Regions from separate parts of the Pinisolibacter sp. DMC100 genome, predicted to be linked through region 2. Evidence: predicted binding sites of a transcription regulator. Region 2 holds the regulator's gene; each other region holds the start of a gene.
What was found. Region 2 encodes LexA, which represses DNA repair genes until DNA is damaged. Its sites were predicted from a motif close to TGTTCNNNNTGTGTTCNG; they were not measured.

Region 1 (6,992 bases), on a different contig from region 2:
CACGGCAACTACGTCGTCAGCCTCGGCAACGTCTGCCGCTGGCTCGCGGCCAAGGCCGAGGCGCTGGGCGTCGAGATCTATCCGGGCTTCGCCGCCTCCGAGATCCTCTACGACGATGCGGGCGCGGTGATCGGCGTCGCCACCGGCGACATGGGCGTCGGCCGCGACGGCGAGCCCAAGGACAGCTTCACTCGCGGCATGGCGCTGCTCGCCAAGTACACGCTGATCGGCGAGGGCGTGCGCGGCTCGCTCGCCAAGCAGCTGATCGCCAAGTACCAGCTCGACAAGGATGCCGACGTGCCGAAGTTCGGCATCGGCATCAAGGAGCTGTGGCAGGTCGATCCGGCGAAGCACAAGCCGGGCCTCGTCCAGCACTCCTTCGGCTGGCCGCTGGATCTCAAGACCGGCGGCGGCTCGTTCCTCTACCACATCGAGGACAATCAGGTCGTCGTGGGCTTCGTGGTCCATCTCAACTACGAGAACCCCTACCTGTCGCCCTTCGAGGAGTTCCAGCGCTTCAAGACGCATCCGAAGATCCGCGGCGTCTTCGAGGGTGGCAAGCGCATCGCCTACGGCGCGCGCGCCATCACCGAGGGCGGCTGGCAGTCGGTTCCCAAGGTGTCGTTCCCGGGCGGCGCGCTGATCGGCTGTTCGGCCGGCTTCCTCAACGTGCCGCGCATCAAGGGCAGCCACAACGCCATGCTGTCGGGCATGCTGGCGGCGGAGAAGATCGCCGAGGCGATCGCCGCGGGCCGCGCCCACGACGAGCCGATCGAGTTCGAACGCGCCTGGCGCAGCTCCGACATCGGCAAGGACCTGAAGAAGGTCCGCAACGTCAAGCCGCTGTGGTCGAAGCTCGGCACCATTCTCGGCGTGTCGCTCGGCGGTCTCGACATGTGGACCAACGAGCTCTTCGGCTTCTCGCTGTTCGGCACGCTGAAGCACGGCAAGACCGATGCGGCCTCGCTGAAGCCGGCGGCGGAATGCACGCCGATCGTCTATCCGAAGCCCGACGGCAAGATCTCCTTCGACCGGCTCTCCTCGGTGTTCCTGTCGAACACCAACCACGAGGAGGATCAGCCGATCCACCTGAAGCTCGCCGACCCGGCGTTGCAGAAGTCGTCCGAGCTCGGCACCTTCGCCGGTCCGTCGACGCGCTACTGCCCGGCGGGCGTCTACGAGTGGATGGAGAAGGACGGCGACATGACCTTCGTGATCAACGCGCAGAACTGCGTCCACTGCAAGACCTGCGACATCAAGGATCCGAACGGCAACATCACCTGGACGACGCCGGAAGGCGCCGGTGGGCCGAACTATCCCAACATGTGATCGACGCCGATCGAGACGACACAGAGCGCCCGGGGGAGACCTCGGGCGTTTCGCGTTTCAAGGCTCGCCGGCACCCTCCCCCACACCCCGTTTGAGCAGACGCGGCAGCAGGCGGCGGGCGACCAGCACGGTGCCGACCAGCACCACCAACAGTGCCGCCGCCACGGCGATCGCCGCCTCGCGGTCGCCCTCGCCGAAGAGCTTCCAGGCCCAGGCGCCCATCGAGCCCGGCGCGATCAGGACCGGGATCCACAGGATCGCCGAACCGAAGTTGGCGATCTGGAAGGGGATCACCGGCATCGCCGACATGCCGGCGACCGTCGGCACGCTGGCGCGCAGGGGGCCGATGAAGCGGCCGATCAGGATCGCCGTCCAGCCCCAGCGGGCGAAGACGTTGCGCGCCGCCGCCAGTGTCTCGGGATGGCGCGAGAACGGCCAGATGCGCTCGACGTGCGGCCCGAGGCGCAGGCCGACCCAATAGGAGATCGCGTCGCCCAGCGCCGCGCCGAGCGCGCCGCCGATCCAGATGTCGAGGAAGGGCAGTTGCCCGGTGCCGATCAGGGCGCCCGCCGCCATCATCACGCCGGTCGCCGGGACCAGCACGCCGACGACGACCAGCGATTCGCCGAAGGCCATCAGGCCGAAGACGAGACCCGCCCAGGCCTGGTTGCGCTCGACGAAGGCGAGAAGATCTGTGAAGGCCTGCGCGATGTCCATGGCCTCATGATCGCAGAGAGATCATGGCGACGTCGAGACGGACGCCCGAAAGATCCGATCGATCGGACCGCGGCTCAGCGATCGGCCGACAGTCCGTCCGGTCCGACCGGCAGGCCGACCGCCGCCAGCGCCAGCGCCGCGAGGCCGGCGGCCGAGGGCACCGAGGCGCCGCCGCTCGCCGGCGGCAGCACGACCGCCTCGACCCGCAGCACGCGCCGCGTCGTCCGGCCGAGCGCCGCGACGAGGGCGCGGTGATCGCCGCGGCCCGCCGCCCTGACCGCCTTCTCCAGCCGGTCGCGCGCCACCAGCAGGCCCTGCTCGCGCAAGGGGGAGCCGAAGAGGCGCTGCGACAGGGTGACGAGGTGTTCGGCGAGGCGGGCGCGCCAGTCGAAGTCGTCCCAGGCGAGGCGGAAGACGGCGACGGTGTCGTCGGCGCGTCCGGTGCGCTCGACCCGGTCGACGAAGCTCGCCGCCTCGCGGAACCAGTCGCCGTCGAGGAAGACGTCGGGCGGCAGGATCAGGAACCACGGCGCCCGCCGCGCCGCCGCCACGCCCGCCGCGACCCGGCCGGCCCAATCGGCCGGCCCGTCGACCAGCGTGCAGCCGGCGGCATCGGCGACGATGCGGGTACCGTCGGTCGAGGCGTGATCGACCACGATCACCTCGCGCACCACGCCCTCGGCCGCCGCCGCCACCAGCGACGACAGCGTGCGGGCGAGGCCCTCCTCGGCGTTTCTCGTCGGAATGACGACGGACAACATGGGCTCGACGACCTCGTCCCCGGCGGATCGCCCCCGCGATCGCCATTTTCGCAGATCCGTCATACACGCGCGCGGCGCCGCCTGCCAGCGCGGGAAAGCCGCGGGCGGGCACAGGATGAAGGATGTTCTTGTCTTGTTCTCGCTTCCGACGCATGATCGGGGCATGAATCGGATCGAGCCCACGCCCCCCTCCCCCGTTGCCGCCGGCGTCTCGGCGGAAGGCGCCGTCGTCGCCGATCGGCGGCGCGGGCGCGGCGCGACCGCCAATGCCTCGGGCCGCTACGAGCGCGAGCGGCGCGAGGCCTTCGACGACGGTTGGGGCGATCTCGACGATCTGCCGGCCTTCGCCACCACCGTGACGATCGAGAAGCCGAAGACGATCATCACGCGGAATTCGTCGCCGGACATCGGATTCGACCGCTCGATCAACCCCTATCGCGGCTGCGAGCACGGCTGTTCCTACTGCTATGCCCGGCCGACCCATGCCTACATGGGCCTGTCGCCGGGGCTCGACTTCGAGAGCCGCCTCTTCGCCAAGCCCGACGCGGCGCGGCTGCTCGAGCGCGAGCTCGCGGCGCCCGGCTATCGGCCGAAGCCGATCGCGCTCGGCACCAACACCGATCCCTATCAGCCGATCGAACGGCGCTGGCGGATCACCCGCGAGGTGCTGGAGGTGCTCGCCCGCACCGACCATCCGGTGACGATCGTCACCAAGTCGGCGCTGGTCGCTCGCGACATCGACATTCTGGCACCGATGGCGGCCAAGGGCCTGGCGCGGGTGGCGATGTCCGTCACCTCGCTCGACCGCCGCCTGTCGCGCTCGATGGAGCCGCGGGCGTCGAGCCCGGAGAAGCGGCTCGCTGCACTGAAGGCGCTGTCGGAGGCCGGCATTCCGACCGGCGTGCTGGTCGCGCCGATCATTCCGGCGCTGAACGATCCCGAGATCGAGGCGATCCTCGAGGCGGCGGCCGCCGTCGGGGTCGGCGAGGCGGGCTGGGTGCTGCTGCGCCTGCCGCTCGAAGTCACCGAAATCTTCAAGGGCTGGCTCGTCGAACACCATCCCGACCGCTATCGTCACGTCCTGTCGATCCTGCGCGCCATGCGCGACGGCAAGGACTACGACGCGGCCTGGGGGCGGCGGATGCGGGGCAGCGGGCCCTACGCCGACCAGATCCGTCGCCGTTTCGAACTGGCGCTGAAGCGGCTCGGCATCGCCAAGCCGAAACGCGACGCGCTCGACTGCACACGGTTTCGCCAGCCGGAAGTCGCCGGCCGGCAACTGTCGCTGTTCTGAAGGAGATCCCGATGTCGATCCGCCTGTCGATCGTCACCCTCGGCGTCGCCGACGTCGCCCGGGCGACCGCCTTCTATGTCGCGCTCGGCGCGCGGGTGGGCGCGGCGAGCAACGAACACGTCACCTTCTTCGACATGAACGGGGTGATCCTCGCCCTCTACGGTCGCGCCGCGCTGGTCGACGACGCGGCGGTGGCCGCCGACGGCACCGGCTTTTCCGGCATCACGCTCGCCTGGAACCGCGACAGCCGCGAGGCGGTCGATGCCGGGCTGACGCAAGCCATCGCGGCCGGCGGGCGGCTGGTGAAGCCGGCGAAGGACGTCTTCTGGGGCGGCTATTCCGGCTATTTCGCCGACCCCGACGGCCACCTCTGGGAGGTCGCCCACAATCCGTTCTTTCCGATCGATGCCGAGGGCGTCACCCGCCTGCCGGAGGGCGATCATGGCGAAGCGTGAGGCGAAGGCGAAGGTCGCCACGACGGCGGGGCCGGACGATTCGCTGGAGCGTGCCCATGGCGCACCCGGCTCGCGGATCGCCGGCGTCGACGAGGCGGGGCGCGGACCGATCGCCGGGCCGGTCGTCACCGCCGCCGTGGTGCTCGACTGGGCCCGTGTGCCGGCGGGGCTGAACGATTCGAAGAAGCTGACGGCGGCCAGGCGCGAGGCGCTGTTCGAGGCGATCCTCGCCGACCACGGCGTGGCGATCGCGCTCTCCTCGGTCGAGCGGATCGACGGGACCGACATCCGCGCCGCGACGCTCGACGCCATGCGGCGGGCGGTGAAGGGGCTCGCGGTGCCGCCCGACCACGTGCTGATCGACGGCATCGACGTGCCGCCGGGCCTGCCGTGTCCCGGCACGGCGGTCGTCGAGGGCGACGCGCGGTCGCTCACCATCGCCGCCGCCTCGATCGTCGCCAAGGTGTTGCGCGACCGGCTGATGGAGAAGGCGGGGGCCGAGCATCCCGGCTACGGGCTCGAGCAGCACAAGGGCTACGGCACCGCCGACCACATGGCGGCCCTCGCCCGTCTCGGCGCGACGCCCCTCCATCGCCGCAGCTTCGCCCCGGTCGCCCGCGCCCTCGGCCTGCCGCCGAAGGAGAAGCCGACGCCCAAGGCGAGACCCGCGCGGCCGAAGACCGCGGGCGGGTCGCAGGGCGATCTCTTCGGGTGAGGTGGCGCGCCGGGCCCTGCGGGGGCCGGAGACGAAGCATTGCGCATCATGGCTCGGAACCGGGTATCTCGAACGCCTTCCCCCCTCACCGCCCCCGCCAACGAAAAACCCGCGCCTCTCGCGAGACGCGGGTCGAATTCGTTGCGAAGTGCTGCCGGCTCAGTTGAGCTTGGCGGCGACCTCGGCGATGCCCTTGGCGACCAGCACGTCACCCGACGGGCCGGCGACCTTGGCGGCCATCAGCTTCTCGGCGGCGGCGACCGCGAGGTCGGTGGCGCGCGAGCGGACTTCCGCCACCGCCTGGGCTTCCGCCTGGGCGATCTTGGATTCGGCCGCCTTGGTACGGCGGGCGATCAGATCCTCGAGCGCCTTTTCGGCCTCGGTGGTGGCGAACTCGGCCTGAGCCTTGGCTTCGGCCACGATCGACTGGGCTTCGAGTTCGGCGTCGGCGGCCTTCTGCTTGTAGGCAGCGAGCAGCGCGCCGGCTTCCTCGCGCAGGCGCTTGGCCTCGGCGAGTTCGGCCTCGATCGCGGCGACCTTGCCGTCGAGCGCGGCGCCGATCTTGCCCGGAACCTTCAGGGCGACGATGACGCCGAAGAAGATGAGAAGCGAGATGAAGGCCCAGAGAGAGGCGAGAGACGTCGCGTCCATGAGTTTCTCCTCACTTCGCCGCGGCGACGGCAGCGGCGATCTCGTCACGCGAGACACCGTCACCGATCAGCGACGAGACCAGGGCTTCGGCGGTGTCGACCGCGATGCCGTCGACCTCGGCGAGCGCCTTGGTCTTGATGTCGGCGATGCGGCTCTCCGCCTCGGCGATCTTGGCGGCGAGCCCGGTCTCGGCATCGGCGCGCTTGGCGTCGATCGAGGCGGTCAGCGCCGCACGGGTTTCGGAGGCGATCTCCTGGGACTTCTTGCGAGCCGTCGCCAGCGAGGCTTCGTAGGCGGCGCCGGCCGCTTCCGAATCCGCCTTGAGGCGGTTCGCCTCCTCGAGGTCGGCGGCGATCTTGCCGTGACGCGTCTCGAGGATGCCGCCGATGCGCGGCAGAGCGACCTTGGCCATCAGCACGTAGAAGAGGCCGAAGGTGATCGCGAGCCAGAGGAGCTGCGAGGCGAAGGTCGAGCTGTCGAACGGGGGGAAGGCCCCGCCGTGCTGCGCGCCGCCGTGCTGCACCTCTGCCGTGGTGTGGACTTGTTCCGCCATCTCGACCGTCCTGGGATGAACCGAAGTCACCACCGCCGGGAAGACGGCGGCAGTGGGGTCGCATGCGTCACCGGCCGCCCGACGGACGGCCGGTGAACCCGAATTCGTGCGTCTTCGCCGATCAGGCGAAGAGCAGGATCAGGGCGACGAGGAGCGAGAAGATGCCGAGAGCTTCGGTCACGGCGAAGCCGAAGATCAGGCGGCCGAACTGGCCGTCGGCAGCCGCCGGGTTGCGCAGCGCGCCGGCGAGGTAGCTGCCGAAGATGGTGCCGAGACCGATGCCAGCACCGGCCATGCCGAGGGTGGCGATACCGGCGCCGAGGTACTTTGCAGCTTGCGGATCCATCTGAATGCTCCTTCGGGTAGTCGACTGTTGGGATGGGTACTTCCGCGATCTCCCGGCCTCAGTGGCCGGGGTGGATCGCGTCGTTCAGGTACATGCAGGTCAGAACGGTGAAGACGTAGGCCTGCAGGAAGGCGACCAGGAACTCGAGCGCGGTCAGCGCCACCGCCATGG
Region 2 (6,992 bases):
GATCGGCTGCGCCTTCGTCCGGGGCGGCGAAGGCGCGGTCGGGACCGGCGCGAGAGACGTGGAGTCGAGTGCGGAGACGTCGGTCGAAGGGCTCGCCGACGGGCGAAGTGAGGGCGCGCGCGGCTCGGCAGGCGGGCCTTCGTCCGATCGGGGGCGGCCGCCTCTGCGGGTCGTGGTGGTGCGCCATCCGCGCGGCTTCGTCGAGGACTGCGGCCGCGCCGACATCGTGATCTCGGCGCTCGCCGCCCCGCCGGGCTGCGCCGCGACGAGCCTGGTGCTCGACCGCGTCGCCCGGGCGAAGACCGGCGCGGTGACGATCGACGTGGCGGCGGTGCCGGTGCCCGACGGTGTCGAGTCGGACGGCACGCGGGCAGTCGAGGCGCTCGGGCGCGGGGCGAACCGGAAAGATGCGTCGCCGTCGGCCGGTGCGGTCGACCCGACGCAGGACGATGCGGCGTCCGCACCCGAGGACGGGGACCGATCGCGACCGGCAGGGCCTGCCGAGGTCACGGTCGGCGAAACGAAGCCGACGAAGAAACGTCTCACCTTCTCCGTGACGCCGAGCCTGCCGGCGTCGCCGCGGGCATGGACGCCACGAGACCCGAACGCCGTCCATGCGCTCGCCGAGGTGACGGCCGATCCGCCGGACGGCGGCGCATCCGCCGCGCCGGCGCCGGCCGAGGCGGACCTCTCCGATTCCACGGCGGTCGGCGCCGATCCCTAGACGGTCTCATGGAGCCCGAGCGCCCGGGAGGCCGGGAGGCCGATGGAAACCGCGCGAGCCTCGACCAACGATGCGGGACCGCCGCGAGCCAGCGACGCGCACGACGACTGGTGAGCCCGTTCATGGATCGGCAGAGCGACACACCTCCGCAGCCCGAGAACGATGCGTCGCCTGCTCCCGGGCCGGATCCGTCTACCGTCGGCCACCCCGAGCGCACGACGCGTCCACGCGCGGGGTGGCCGACGCGCGTCGTCAGTAGCGGCGGATGAGGCCGACGAGGCGGCCCTGCACCTTCACCCGGTCGGGGCCGAAGATGCGGGTCTCGTAGGCCGGGTTGGCGGCTTCGAGGGCGATCGAGGCACCGCGCTTGCGCAGGCGCTTCAGCGTCGCCTCCTCCTCGTCGACGAGGGCGACGACGATGTCGCCGGAATCGGCGTTGTCGCCGCGTTTGATCAGCACCGTGTCGCCGTCGAGGATGCCGGCATCGATCATCGAATCGCCGCGGACCTCGAGGGCGTAGTGTTCGCCGCCGCCCAGCAGGTCGAAGGGCACCGGAATGGCGTGGGTATAGGTCTGGATCGCCGAGATCGGCGTGCCGGCGGCGATGCGGCCCATGACCGGGATCGACACGACCTCCGCCGTCTCCTCACCGGCGGGACCCGGCATCGCGGTCGGCCGCGGCTTGCCGAGCGTGCCCTGGATCACCGAGGGCGAGAAGCCCTTCGAGCCCGGCGCGCGGGCGGGGCTGGCGAGGCCCGGCGCCACCGAATCCGGCAGGCGCACCACCTCGAGCGCCCGCGCCCGGTTGGGCAGGCGGCGGATGAAGCCGCGTTCCTCGAGCGCGGTGATCAGGCGGTGGATGCCCGACTTGGAGCGAAGGTCGAGCGCGTCCTTCATCTCGTCGAAGGAGGGGGGAACGCCGTCCTCCTTCAGACGTTCGTGGATGAACATCAGAAGTTCGAACTGTTTGCGCGTCAGCATGACCCCGTTCCCTCGCCAGCCGGCGCGACGCGATCGGCGTCCGCCCCGGCATGTTCCATCCCCGCGGACCCCGAAGAAGCCCCGCACTCGAACGTACCCGTCCGCACCATGCACTCCCACCGGCCTCTTCGGCCGGTCAGGCAGGCGACTCGCGATGGGTACAAATCACGAACTCACGCTACGCGTTCTGCGGATGTTCCGCAAGGGGGAAGCGTGAACGGCGCCGTTTCGCGCCGTGGAACGGCGTTTCGGCGCACGTCCCTCACCGCAGCTTCAGCAGCTTCCATCTGCCCGCGACGGGAATCGGCTCGAGCCACGGCGGCATGATGCCGTGGCGCAATGCTTGCGCAAGGCCCGCGGGGGCGCGGGCGGCGTAGCGTTCGAAGTCGGCCTGGCCGGGGCAGTAGGCGACGTGGGTGACGGCTCGCCGGGCGAGCACGGCGCGGGCCTCGTCGGGGGGCGAGAGCCAGGCGGCGAGGGCGTCGGCGTTGCCCTGCGTGTTGCGGTGATAGGGCGCGGCGAGGACGGCGTGGCGGGTCAGGCCCAGCACGTGGCCGCCGGTGTCGATCGTCGTCAGGGCGAGACCGGGCGGGGCGGCGCGGTCGAGGGCGGCGAGTTCGGCCGTGTCGAGACAGGCGAGGCCGGCGAGATCGGCAGGCGCGAGCGCGGGGCTCGCGGGCAGGACGACCACCCAGAAGAGCGACAGGAAGGGCAGGGCCGCCGGCAGGAGAGCGAGGCGCCAGCGCGGCGCGTCGAAGCGGGCGAGGTGGCGGCCGAGCGCGGCCAGCGCCCAGCCGGCGGCGGCGAGCGCCGGGGCGGAGGTCGAGGTCGCGGCGCGCACCTGCCACACCGTCGCGGCGAGGCCGACGGCGACGACGCCGGCGAGCGCCAGCCAGCGGACGCGGGCGACGCCGGTCTCGCGGGCAGCCGCGACGAGGGCGACGACGAGCGAGACGGCGATCGGCGCCACGGCGGCGCCGGCGGCGGCGGGATCGAGGGCGGCGAGACGGCGGAGCGACAGCGCCTCGGGCACGTCGGCGAGCCAGAAGTCGACGACGAGGCGGGGAACACCGGCGAGCGGGTCGGCGAGGCACTGCGGGAAGACGGCGACGAGGAGCCCCGCCAGCGCCGCGCCGAGGACGGCGAGGCCGATCCAGCGAGCGGGTGCGCCGAGCCGCGGGGCGAGGGTGCCCGCTACCGCGAGGCCGACGCCACCGAAGATCGCCAGTGTCAGCTGCACGGTCGAGAAGGCGTCGCAGACGGGACCGGCGGCCGGGTCGGCGAAGAGCCCCCAGGTGAGCGCGCAGGCCGCGGCGAGGCCCCCGCCGTAGAGCGCGGCGGCGCGGCCCTGGGCCGGGCTCGCGGTGGCGGCGAGGGCGTAGGCGGCGGAGATCGCCACGAGGAAGGGCAGGTTCTCGATGCTGATCGCCAACGACAGAGCCGCGGCGATGCCGGTTCCGACGGCGACGCGGGCGCGGGCCGGATCGAGCGAGACGACCAGCGCGAGGGTCGCTGCGACGAGGAGCGCGATCTGGGCGTCGTGATGGTCGACGCGGCCGAGGCGTGCCTGGGCGACGAAGGCGGTGAGCGGCGACAGGATACCGACCGCGAGACCGGCGCCCGGCCCGCCGAGACGGCGGGCGAGGGCGACGAGGAGGACCAGCGTCGCCGTGAAGATCAGCGCCGGCAGGACGAGACGCGTCGCCATCTCGGCGTCGGCGCGCGAGAGAAAGGCCGAGAACAGGCGGATCAGGCCGGCGATCGGCAGATCGACGACGCGGGTCCAGTGCATGCGCACGCCGTCGAGCGGGTTCATGCGGGTCTCGACGAGATCGCCCCAGGCCTTGCCGTCCATCCACTCGCGCACCTGCAGCATGCGCATGGCGTCGTCGGAATCGCCGAAGTCGCGGGATGCCCACAGGCCGTGGATCGCCGGCACCTGAAACAGCGCCCAGAGCGCGAGACCGGCGAGGAGCGCGACCGGCCAGGAGACGAGCGCCGCTTCGATCCGCGCGGCTGCGGGCGAGGCGGGCGTCGCGGTCGGGAGGGGGCGGGGCGCGTCGGTCAAGGCGTCGTCCGTGGCGGGGGCATCGTGGCGGGGCGCGGCGGCGGGCCCGTGGATTCATCACCCCTCAACCATTAGGAGCGAATGTTTGACGGACCATGAAGTCTCGTTCGGACGCCGCGATGCCGCTCGCCCAACCCCATGCCTTTGCTCCGGAACCCGCCGCGCGGATGCTGGCGCGTCCGTGCGAGCCGCTCTCCGACGAGGCGCTCGTCGCGGCCCTCGGCGACAGCGGTCGGCATCTCGCGGCGGCGTTGGCGGCGCGCGAGGCTCCGGAGCGTCACGAGGACGTGCCGGCCGAGGGGCCGCGCGTCGCGGTGCTGCTGCCGTGTTTCGACGAGGCCGCCTCGATCGCTCGCGTCGTGGCGGACTTCCGCGCGGCGTTGCCGGCGGCCCGCATCTGCGTCTTCGACAACGGCTCGACCGACGGCACGGCGGAAATCGCCCGGGCCGCGGGTGCCGAGGTCTTCCTCGAGCGGCGGCGCGGCAAGGGGGCGGTCGTGCGGCGGATGTTCGCCGACATCGACGCCGACGTCTATCTGATGGCCGACGGCGACGGCACCTACGATGCCGCCTCGGCGCCGAAGCTGGTCGCGGCGATCGCGGAGGAGCGCGTCGACATGGCGATCGGCACCCGCGCCGACGTGCGGCGCGAGGCGCATCGGCCGGGTCACGCCTTCGGCAATGCGGTCTTCAATCGGCTCTATGCCGGGTTCTTCGGTTCGGACTACCGCGACATCTTCTCGGGCTACCGCGCTTTCTCGCGGCGCTTCGTGAAGAGCTTTCCGGCGCTCTCCGACGGGTTCGAGATCGAGACCGAGATGAGCGTCCATGCCGGGCAGATGATGCTGCCGGTCGTCGAGATCGAGACGCCCTACGGGCGGAGGCAGGAGGGGTCTGCCTCGAAACTGTCGAGCCTGCGCGACGGCTGGCGGATCCTGAGGACCTTCGCCTATCTCCTCAAGGAGACGCGGCCGGCGGCCTTCTTCGGCCTGCCGGCGTTTGTGCTGACTATCGCGGCGCTGGTGCTCGCGGTGCCGCTCTTCGTCACCTTCGCCGAGACCGGCCTCGTGCCACGGCTGCCGACGGCGGTGCTCTGCGTCGGGATGATCCTGCTCGCGGGACTTTCCGCCACCTGCGGCATCGTGCTCGACAGCCTCGCCCGCTCGCGCGCCGAGCACAAGCGGATGCTCTATCTGGCGGTCGCCAACGGCCGCTGAGCGCCCTCAGACGTGACGCAGACGGATGATCTCGACCGGTTCGCCGGCCTCGACCGCGCGGGCGTGGATCGGCCGCACGATGAGTGCGTCGGCATCGGCGAAGCGCGACAGCAGCGAGGAATCCTGACTGTCGAGCGGCATTGCCACCAGCCGGCCCTCGGCGTCGTGACGAAGGGCTGCGCGCAGGTGGTCGGCGCGTTCGTCGTTGGCGGGCATGGCGCGACCGGCGATCGCGGTCTCGCGGGCGAGACCGGCGGGGCCGCGACCGGCCAGCGCCGCGACCAGCGGCGCGACGAAGCGCAGGCCGCAGACCAGCGAGGCGGCGGGATTGCCGGGCAGACCGAGGACGCGGATCGGTCCGCGGCGGCCGAACATCAGCGGCTTGCCGGGGCGCATCGCCAGCTTCCAGAAGTCGAAGGCGACGCCTTCGGCCTCGAGCGCACGGTGGACCAGGTCGTGATCGCCCATCGAGGCGCCGCCGAGGGTGACGAGCACGTCGATCTCGGCGGCGAAGGCGCCGGCGATGGCGGCGCGGGTGGCGGCGAGATCGTCGCGGACGATGCCGAGATCGACCACCATGCCGCCGGCGTCCTCGACGAGTGCCGCGATGCCGTAGCCGTTGGAGGCGACGATCTGGTCGGGGCCGGGCACGGTGCCGGGCGGCACCAGTTCGTCGCCGGTCGCAAGGATCGCCACACGCGTGCGGCGGCGGACCGGCACCTCGGCATGGTTCGCCGAGGCGACGAGGCCGAGATTGGTCCAGTCGAGCCGGGTGCCGGCCGCGAGGATCGGCTGGCCTTCGCGGAAGTCGATGCCGGCGGCGCGGACGTGGCGGCCGGGGGCGGCGGCGTCGGCGAAGACGACGTGATCGCCGTCGCGCGTCGCGTGCTCCTGCATGACGACGGTGTCGGCGCCCTCCGGCATCGGCGCGCCGGTGAAGATGCGGATCGCCTCGCCGGCGCGGAGCGGTCGGTCGTGGGCATGGCCGGCGGCGGCTTCGCCGACGATGGCCAGGCGGGCGCCCGGGGTGGTCGCGTCGCGCGCGGCGAGCGCCCAGCCGTCCATCGCGGCGGCGGTGAAGGGCGGCTGCGTGCGGCGCGCCGTGAGATCTTCGGCGAGAACCCGGCCGTTGGCGGCGGCGAGCGCGACGCGTTCGACCGAGACGGGCGAAACGTCGGACAGGAGGCGCGTCAGCGCGTCGTCGACCGGGGTCAGGGCCATGGGATCACTCAGCCTTCCATTCGCCGGACTTGCCGCCGGACTTCTCGAGCAGGCGGACGCCGCCGATCACCATGCCGCGGTCGACCGCCTTGGCCATGTCGTAGACCGTCAGCGCCGCGACCGAGGCCGCCGTCAGCGCCTCCATCTCGACGCCGGTCTGTCCCTTGACGCGGGCGAGCGTGGTGATCCGGATCCCCGGCAGGCTCTCGTCGGGGACGAGGTCGACGGTGACCTTGGTCAGCAGCAGCGGATGGCAGAGCGGGATCAGCTCGTGCGTCTTCTTCGCCGCCATGATGCCGGCGATGCGGGCGACCGCCAGCACGTCGCCCTTCTTGGCGTTGCCGGAGAGGATCAGCGCCAGCGTCTCGGGCTTCATCGTCACGGTCGCCTCGGCCACCGCCGTGCGGGTCGTCTCGGCCTTGTCGCCGACGTCGACCATGTGGGCCGCACCGGTCTCGTCGACATGGGTGAGGCGGGAGCCGGTCGCGGTCATGGGGTTCACCTTGCAAGCAGTTCGCGGGTCGCAGCGGTCACGTCGGCCTTGCGCATCAGGCTCTCGCCGACCAGGAAGGTCGAGATGCCGACGGCCTCGAGCCGGGCACAGTCGGCGGAGGTGAAGATGCCGCTCTCGCCGACCAGCAGGCGGTCGTCGGGAACGAGCTTCGCCAGCCGTTCGGAGGTCTCGAGCGAGACCTCGAAGGTCTTGAGATTGCGGTTGTTGACGCCGAGCATCGGCGAGGCGAGCCGCAGCGCGCGCTCGGTCTCTTCCTCGTCGTGGACC
Region 3 (6,992 bases), on a different contig from region 2:
AGATAGAAGGGCGTACCGGCCCAGCGCCAGTTCTCGACCTCGGCCTTGAGGGCGACGAAGGTCTCGGTGTTGGAGGTCGGCTTGCCCAGTTCCTCGAGATAGCCGGCCACGGCGCCCTCGGCGCTCGCGCCCTTCTCGTACTGGCCGCGCACGGTGACGCGGTCGACGTCGGCGGGGCCGATCGGCTTCAGCGACTTCAGCACCTTGAGCTTCTCGTCGCGCACCGCGTCGGCGTCGAGCGTCGCCGGCGGCTCCATGGCGACGAGGCAGAGGAGCTGGAGGAGATGGTTCTGCACCATGTCGCGCAACGCGCCGGCGCCGTCGTAGTAGCCGGCGCGGCCCTCGACGCCGAGGCTCTCGGCGGCGGTGATCTGGACGTAGTCGATGTGCGCGGCGTTCCACAGCGGCTCGAACAGCGAGTTGGCGAAGCGCAGCGCCATCAGGTTCTGCACCGTCTCCTTGCCGAGATAGTGGTCGATGCGGAAGATCTGCGCCTCGTCGAAGGCGGCGCCGACGGCGGCGTTGACCGCGCGGGCCGAGGCGAGCGACTTGCCGATCGGCTTCTCGACCACGACGCGCGAGCAGGGCGTCACCACGCCGGACGCCTTCAGCCGGTCGCAGATGCCGCCGAAGAGATCGGGGCTGGTCGCCAGATAGAAGACGCGGATGCATTCGGGGCGGGTGGCGAGGAAGGCGGCGAGATCGGCCCAGCCGCGCTCGCCGGTGGCGTCGACGGCGACATAGGACAGGCGGGCGACGAAACGTTCGATCACCGCCTCGTCGCGCTCGTGCTCGGGCACGTGGGCGTCGAGCGCCTCGCGGGCGAAGGCGCGGAAGGCCTCCACCGTCATCTCGGCGCGGGCGACGCCGAGAATGCGGGTCTCGTCCGGGATCTGGCCGACCCGGTCGCGATGGTAGAGGCCCGGCAGGAGCTTGCGACGCGCAAGGTCGCCGGTGCCGCCGAAGGCGACGAAGTCGAAGGGATCCACCGTGATGACGCGGCTGACCATGCACACCCCCGAACGGGACGGCGCCGCGCGACGCTCCTCGCGAGCGCGCATCGTCGTCGTCCTCAGAATCTAGGGCGGATCATAGTCACAGCAAACGGCAATTCAATGTCGTTTCTGCAAAATATTTCATTGCAACGCAGCGAAGGACGGCAACGACGAAAGGGGCGGCCAACGGGCCGCCCCTTTCGAGAAGAGCGTCGGATCGGCGCGGGGCCGATCGTCCCCGATCAGTGGAGCGCGCCGCGCGCCACTTCCTCGATGCGGCTGCGCACGAGGCCGATGTCGCAGAGCTGACGGTCGTCGAGAGCGGAGAGCTCGCGGACGGCGCGGCGATAGTTGCGATAGCGCTCGACGGAGGAACGGAGCTGGTTGGCGATGGTGTAGAACGACATGATCATATGAGGACCTTGTCGGTCCCCTCCCTTCGATGCCCCGTCGTCGTCTTCGGTCTCTCTCCCGGCGACGATGGAGCGTTCATCCATGAACGATGAAATAATCGGCGGATTGCCTATTTTGAAGGCGGCCGCCCCACCCTCTGACCTGCGATTTCCGCATGGCTCGCCGGGTTGCAATTCATCATTCGTCAACAAAGCGGAGTCCGCGTCGCCACCGATTCAGCCGCACTACGGTTCGATTGTGGAAAGGGTACGGGTTCCCCCGTGGAACGTGGCCGAAAGGGGGCGAAGTCTCGTCAGGCATGCGGCGAGCGCGGATCTTACGCCGGCTTCGACCATGCGCCCGGACCAATGCAGCTCTGCACTCCACGCGGGCATGGAGGCCTCCGTCGCCTTTTCCGCGGGTTTTCACCCTGCGACCGAGCGGCGCAGGGCGCGGGGCAGCCCTGAAACGTACGGATGCCGCCCCTCGCGCGCGGCGAGGAGCGGCCCCTGACGAAGGAGAGATCGGTTCGGCTCAGCGCGCCGAAGCGGTGGCCGGGATCTGGACGCCGTCGTCCAGCGCGACCCAGCGGTTCTGTTCTTCCTGCGACTGGCGCTTGACGAAGCGATAGCCGGTCTTCACCCAGGCCAGGATGTCGTCGCGCATGTTGTCGAGGACGAAGTCGCCGTGATCGGTCTTGACGGTCAGCACGGCATGGCCGGCGCCCTTGGTGTCGATGACGACGGTGACGAGCAGCGACGACCGCGGGAAGCCGCGCTCGGTCAGGACCTTGCGCTTCAACAGCACGTAGTCCTCGCAGTCGCCCTTGCCGTCGGTCGGGATGTCCCACCGATCGGCGACGCCCCAGTGCTCCTCGTCGGTGATCGGCTCGATCGCCGTATTCACCGAGCGGTTGACCTCGACCAGCGTCTGCCATGTGCGGGCATCGAGGCGGATTTCGCGCGCCTGGGTGCGGGCGCCGTCGCATTCGGTCGGGTTGCGGCGGCAATAGTCCACCCAACCCCAGACCGGACGCGCCTCGCCCACCGGCAGCGCGCTGGTGGTCTCCGGCAGGCGCGCCAGAGTGATCGCTTCACGCGCACCGGCCTGGCCGGCGATCAGCGAGACAGCAAAGAAAGCAGCAAATCCCCAGATCTTCGACTTGGTCATGACGAAAGTAACTCCCCTTCCCAGTGAAGCCACCTTCGCACATGCGGATTTCAGCCAAGTCAAACTTTGAATGTGTTTTTACGAGATCGAATTTACTCTTGGTTTATCTACATGATTACTTTGTTGAGAAAATCGCTCGAATTTGCTGGTGGGTGGGTAAGGCTTCGGTAACCGTCCCGGAGGCAGTCTCGACGGCAGATCCACCCTCGCCGGCGTCTCCGCCTCGCGCCCCGCATTTCCGGGAGTTTTCCGCCATGGCCAGCGTCTGCACCAACGGCATCGACACGGGCTTCGTCGCCCTCGGCGCCACCAAGGTGGCGATCCTCGGCGTCGTCCAGGGCATCACCGAGCTGCTGCCGATCTCCTCGACCGCCCACATGCGGGTGGTGCCGACCTTCCTCGGCTGGCCCGATCCCGGCTCCGCCTTCTCCGCCGCCATGCAGCTCGCCGCGCTCTTCGCGGTCGTCACCTATTTCTGGCGTGACATCTGGCGGGTGGGGGCGGGTTCCTGGAAGGCGGCGCAGGAAGGCGACTACCGCGCCTTCGAGTTCCGCATGGCGGTCGGCATCGTCGTCGCCACGATCCCGATCGTGATCGGCGGCGTGCTCCTGAAGAAGCAGCTCAACGCCTGCGGCTCGCCCTTGCGCGAACTCTGGGTGATCGGCGCCGCCTCGATCGGCATGGCGCTGCTGCTGGCGCTCGCCGAGCTCGTCTGCCGCCACAAGCGCACGTTCGAGGAGATCCGCCTGCGCGATGCGGTCGTCGTCGGCCTCGCCCAGGTCGGCGCGCTGATCCCGGGCGTGTCGCGTTCCGGCTCGACGCTGACGGCGGCGCTGTTCATGAACCTGAAGCGCGAGGACGCCGCCCGCTTCTCCTTCCTGCTCGGCCTGCCGGCGATCACCGGCGCCGGCGTCAAGGAACTCTTCGAGCTGAAGAAGGCGGGGCTCGACGCCGCCGGCTGGGAAGTGCTCGGCATAGGCCTCGCCTCCGCATCGCTCTCCGCCTTCGTGGCGATCTGGACCTTGATGAAGGTGATGGAGCGCTTCTCCTCCTGGCCCTTCGTGATCTACCGGTTCCTGATGGGCGCCTTCCTGCTGCTCGTCGTCTATCTCGGCGTGCTCGACCCGTCGGTGTGATACGCCCACCCCCGAAACGCGGAAGAGCCGGCGGGTCGCCCCGCCGGCTCTTCGTGCATCTTCCATCGGCGATCGGCCTCAGCCCATCGACGGGCGCCAGCCGGTCAGGCGGGAGCGGACCTTCGCCACCTTGGAGAACTTCTTGGTCACCCGTTCGCGCTTCAGCCGCGACAGGTGGTCGATGAAGACGACGCCGTTCAGGTGGTCGATCTCGTGCTGCAGGCAGGTGGAGAGCAGGCCTTCGGCCTCGATCTCCCGCGGCTTGCCGTCGCGATCGAGGAACTTCACCTTCACACGGGCCGGGCGCTCGACGTCGTCGTAGTGCTCGGGCACCGAGAGGCAACCCTCCTGATAGGTGTTGGTCTCTTCCGAGGTCCAGACGATCTCCGGATTGATGACGAAGAGCGGTGCCCGTTCCTCGCCCTCGCGCGAGAGGTCGATGGTGAGCATGCGCTTCGCCACGCCGACCTGGATCGCCGCCAACCCGATGCCGGGGGCGTCGTACATGGTCTCCAGCATGTCGTCGAGGATCCGGCGGATCTCGTCGTCGACGACCGCCACCGGCTCGGAAACGAGCTTCAGGCGGGGGTCGGGCAGGGTGATGATGTCGAGTATGGCCATGAGCCGTCAGATAGGCGAGGGCCGCCCGCCGGTCAATCGAAACGACGTCGAAATTTCGCTCGTTCACGGCGGAATCTGCGCCGCGGCGGTCGATTTCGATCGAGAGAACGGCCTCAGAGCCCGGCGGCGAGGGCATCGAGCTGGGCGAGGCAGATGCCCCACCCTTCGGCGAAGCCCATCGCGGCGTGGCGCTCGGTATCCTCGATGCTCTCGTGCAGGCAGCGGGCGCGATAGAGCGTGCCGCCGTCGGCCGCGTCCGCCATCGTGATCACCGCTGTCATGGCGAGCCACGGACGCTGCGGCGCCCAGCCCGGCCCGAGCGCCGTGGTGAAGACCACCCGCTCGGCCGGGACGATGTCGAGGAAACAACCCGGCATGTCGCTTTCGCCCGTTTCACCCTCCGGCGCGCGCATGCGGGCATGGAAGGCGCCGCCGGGGCGCATGTCGAAGGCGATGACCTCCGTCGTCCACGGCTTCGGACACCACCAGAGTGCGAGCAGCTTCGGATCGGTCCAGGCCCGCCAGATCGCGGCGCGCGGCGCCGTCATGTGGCGCTCGATCTCGAGAGTGCGGGCGTCGTCGGTCATGATCGTTCCTCCGCACGGCCCTTGTCGCCGGCCGTTCGGACGATCTGGGGCCGAAGGACGACCCGGCAAGGTCCGCGCGCCTCGCTCGTGAGAACAAAACATGATCTCTTAAGAGAATCGTGCGAAGGTTCGCCCATGCAGGACACGGCCCTCACCATCGCCGGCTTCGCCGTCGGCCTCCCCCACCTCCTCTTCGCCGCCGGTGGCTTCGGCCTCGGCCTCCTCGTCGCGGGGGTCTCCCGCAGACGGGGACAGGCGGAGCGGATCGCGGCCGAGACCTTCGCCGCCGATCAGGCGATGGAGGTCGAACGCCGCCTCGTCGAGATCGGCCGGCTGCAGGCCGAGATGACCGGGCGGATGAAGGCGATGGCGGAGGTCTTCGGCTCGCGTCAGGCCGATCTCGCGCGCGGCCTCTCCGAACGGCTCGACGGGCTCGGCGCCCGGCTCGGTACGACGCTCGGCGACACGACGCGGGCGACCGCCGAGAGCCTGTCGGCGCTGGCCGAACGGCTCGCGGTGATCGACCGGGCGCAGCAGGGGATCACGGCGCTGTCGAGCGGCGTCGGCCGGCTCGAGGCGATCCTCTCCAACAAACAGGCGCGGGGCGCCTTCGGCCAGGGGCGGATGGAGGCGATCGTCGCCGACGCGCTGCCGATCGGCGCCTACGAGTTCCAGGCGACGCTCTCGACCGGCGTGCGGCCCGACTGCCTGATCCGCCTCGGCGGCGAGGCGCCGCCGCTGGCGGTCGACGCCAAGTTCCCGCTCGAGGGCTGGAGCGCGATGCGCGAGGCGGGGAGCGCCGAGGCGCGCGATCGGGCGATGCAGCTCTTCCGCCGCGACGTCATCCGCCATGTCGCCGACATCCGCGAGAAGTACCTCCTGCCGGGCGAGACCCACGACGTCGCCTTCCTCTTCGTGCCGTCGGAGGCGATCTTCGCCGATCTGCACGAGCACTTCTCCGAAGTGGTGCAGCGGGCGCATCGGGCGCGCGTCGTCATCGTCTCGCCGTCGCTGCTGCTGCTCGCCATCCAGGTGGTGCAGTCGATCGGCCGCGACGAGGCGATCCGCTCGCAGGCCCATGCGATCCAGCGCGAGGTGGGGGCGCTCGGCGACGACGTCGCCCGCCTCGTCGAGCGGGTGGCCAAGCTCCAGGCGCATTTCGCCCAGACCACGCGGGATCTGGACCAGATCGCGATTTCGGCCGACAAGGTGGTGCGTCGCGCCGGACGGATCGAAGCGCTCGATCTCGAGGCCGACGCCCCTGCCCTGCCCCGCCTCGTCGGCGAATGACCCTGCCGGAGTTCCCATGTCGCTTCTCGTCGCCGTCGAGCATTGGACGCCCGATCCGTGGATCGAACGGTTCCGCCGCCTCGCCCCCGATCTGACGGTCGTCGACGCGCGCGCGCCCTACGACCCGGCGTCGATCCGCTTCGTTGCCGCGTGGCGGCCGAAGCAGGGGCTTCTCGCCGCGTTGCCGAATCTCGAGGCGGTGTTCAATCTCGGTGCCGGCGTCGATGCGCTCCTGACCGACCCGACGCTGCCCGACGTGCCGATCGTCCGCATCGTCGATCCCGATCTCACCGCCCGCATGACCGAGTGGGTGGTGATGAACGTGCTGGCGCAGCATCGCCAGATGGACGGCCACCGCGCGGCGCAGGCCGCAACCCGCTGGCGCAGCGTCCATCAGCCGGCGGCGCGCGCCGTGACGGTCGGCATCATGGGGCTCGGCGAACTCGGCCGCGACGCCGCCGAGGTGCTCGGCCGGCTCGGCTTCACGCTCGTCGGCTGGAGCCGGTCGAAGCGCGCGGTCGCCGGCATGGAGACCTTCGCCGGAGAGGCCGGGCTCGACGCCTTCCTGGCCCGCACCGACATTCTCGTCGTGCTGCTGCCGGCGACGCCGGAGACGCGCGGCATCCTGAACCGCTCGCTCTTCGCCAAGCTGCGCGGCGCCGAACACATCGGCGGGCCGGTGCTGATCAACGCCGGGCGCGGATCGCTCCAGGTCGAGGCCGACATTCTCGCCGCGCTCGATGCCGGGGAACTGGCGGCCGCCGTGCTCGACGTCTTCGAGGTCGAACCGCTGCCCAGGA

Region 1: the regulator LexA is predicted to act here: its motif matches at 2,931-2,948, upstream of ACT541_RS06385 (PA0069 family radical SAM protein).
Region 3: the regulator LexA is predicted to act here: its motif matches at 4,992-5,009, upstream of ACT541_RS05085 (DNA recombination protein RmuC).

The regions. Positions count from the first base shown of each region.
Region 1 is NZ_JBQUZT010000001.1:1,388,539-1,395,530, reverse strand. Features, by position in the region: gene ACT541_RS06400 (electron transfer flavoprotein-ubiquinone oxidoreductase) at 1-1,329, shown strand, start outside; gene ACT541_RS06395 (DedA family protein) at 1,387-2,046, opposite strand; gene ACT541_RS06390 (glycosyltransferase) at 2,121-2,807, opposite strand; gene ACT541_RS06385 (PA0069 family radical SAM protein) at 2,971-4,101, shown strand; gene ACT541_RS06380 (VOC family protein) at 4,113-4,556, shown strand; gene ACT541_RS06375 (ribonuclease HII) at 4,543-5,271, shown strand; gene ACT541_RS06370 (F0F1 ATP synthase subunit B family protein) at 5,431-5,922, opposite strand; gene ACT541_RS06365 (F0F1 ATP synthase subunit B) at 5,933-6,475, opposite strand; gene ACT541_RS06360 (F0F1 ATP synthase subunit C) at 6,597-6,821, opposite strand; gene ACT541_RS06355 (F0F1 ATP synthase subunit A) at 6,880-6,992, opposite strand, start outside.
Region 2 is NZ_JBQUZT010000002.1:386,286-393,277, forward strand. Features, by position in the region: gene ACT541_RS10675 (ComEC/Rec2 family competence protein) at 1-724, shown strand, start outside; gene lexA (transcriptional repressor LexA) at 977-1,705, opposite strand; gene ACT541_RS10685 (hypothetical protein) at 1,968-3,773, opposite strand; gene ACT541_RS10690 (glycosyltransferase) at 3,869-4,990, shown strand; gene ACT541_RS10695 (molybdopterin molybdotransferase MoeA) at 4,997-6,211, opposite strand; gene moaC (cyclic pyranopterin monophosphate synthase MoaC) at 6,216-6,704, opposite strand; gene trpC (indole-3-glycerol phosphate synthase TrpC) at 6,710-6,992, opposite strand, start outside.
Region 3 is NZ_JBQUZT010000001.1:1,108,574-1,115,565, reverse strand. Features, by position in the region: gene zwf (glucose-6-phosphate dehydrogenase) at 1-1,010, opposite strand, end outside; gene ACT541_RS05110 (DUF1127 domain-containing protein) at 1,238-1,408, opposite strand; gene ACT541_RS05105 (transglutaminase-like cysteine peptidase) at 1,923-2,558, opposite strand; gene ACT541_RS05100 (undecaprenyl-diphosphate phosphatase) at 2,813-3,694, shown strand; gene def (peptide deformylase) at 3,773-4,315, opposite strand; gene ACT541_RS05090 (SRPBCC family protein) at 4,429-4,902, opposite strand; gene ACT541_RS05085 (DNA recombination protein RmuC) at 5,038-6,192, shown strand; gene ACT541_RS05080 (2-hydroxyacid dehydrogenase) at 6,209-6,992, shown strand, end outside.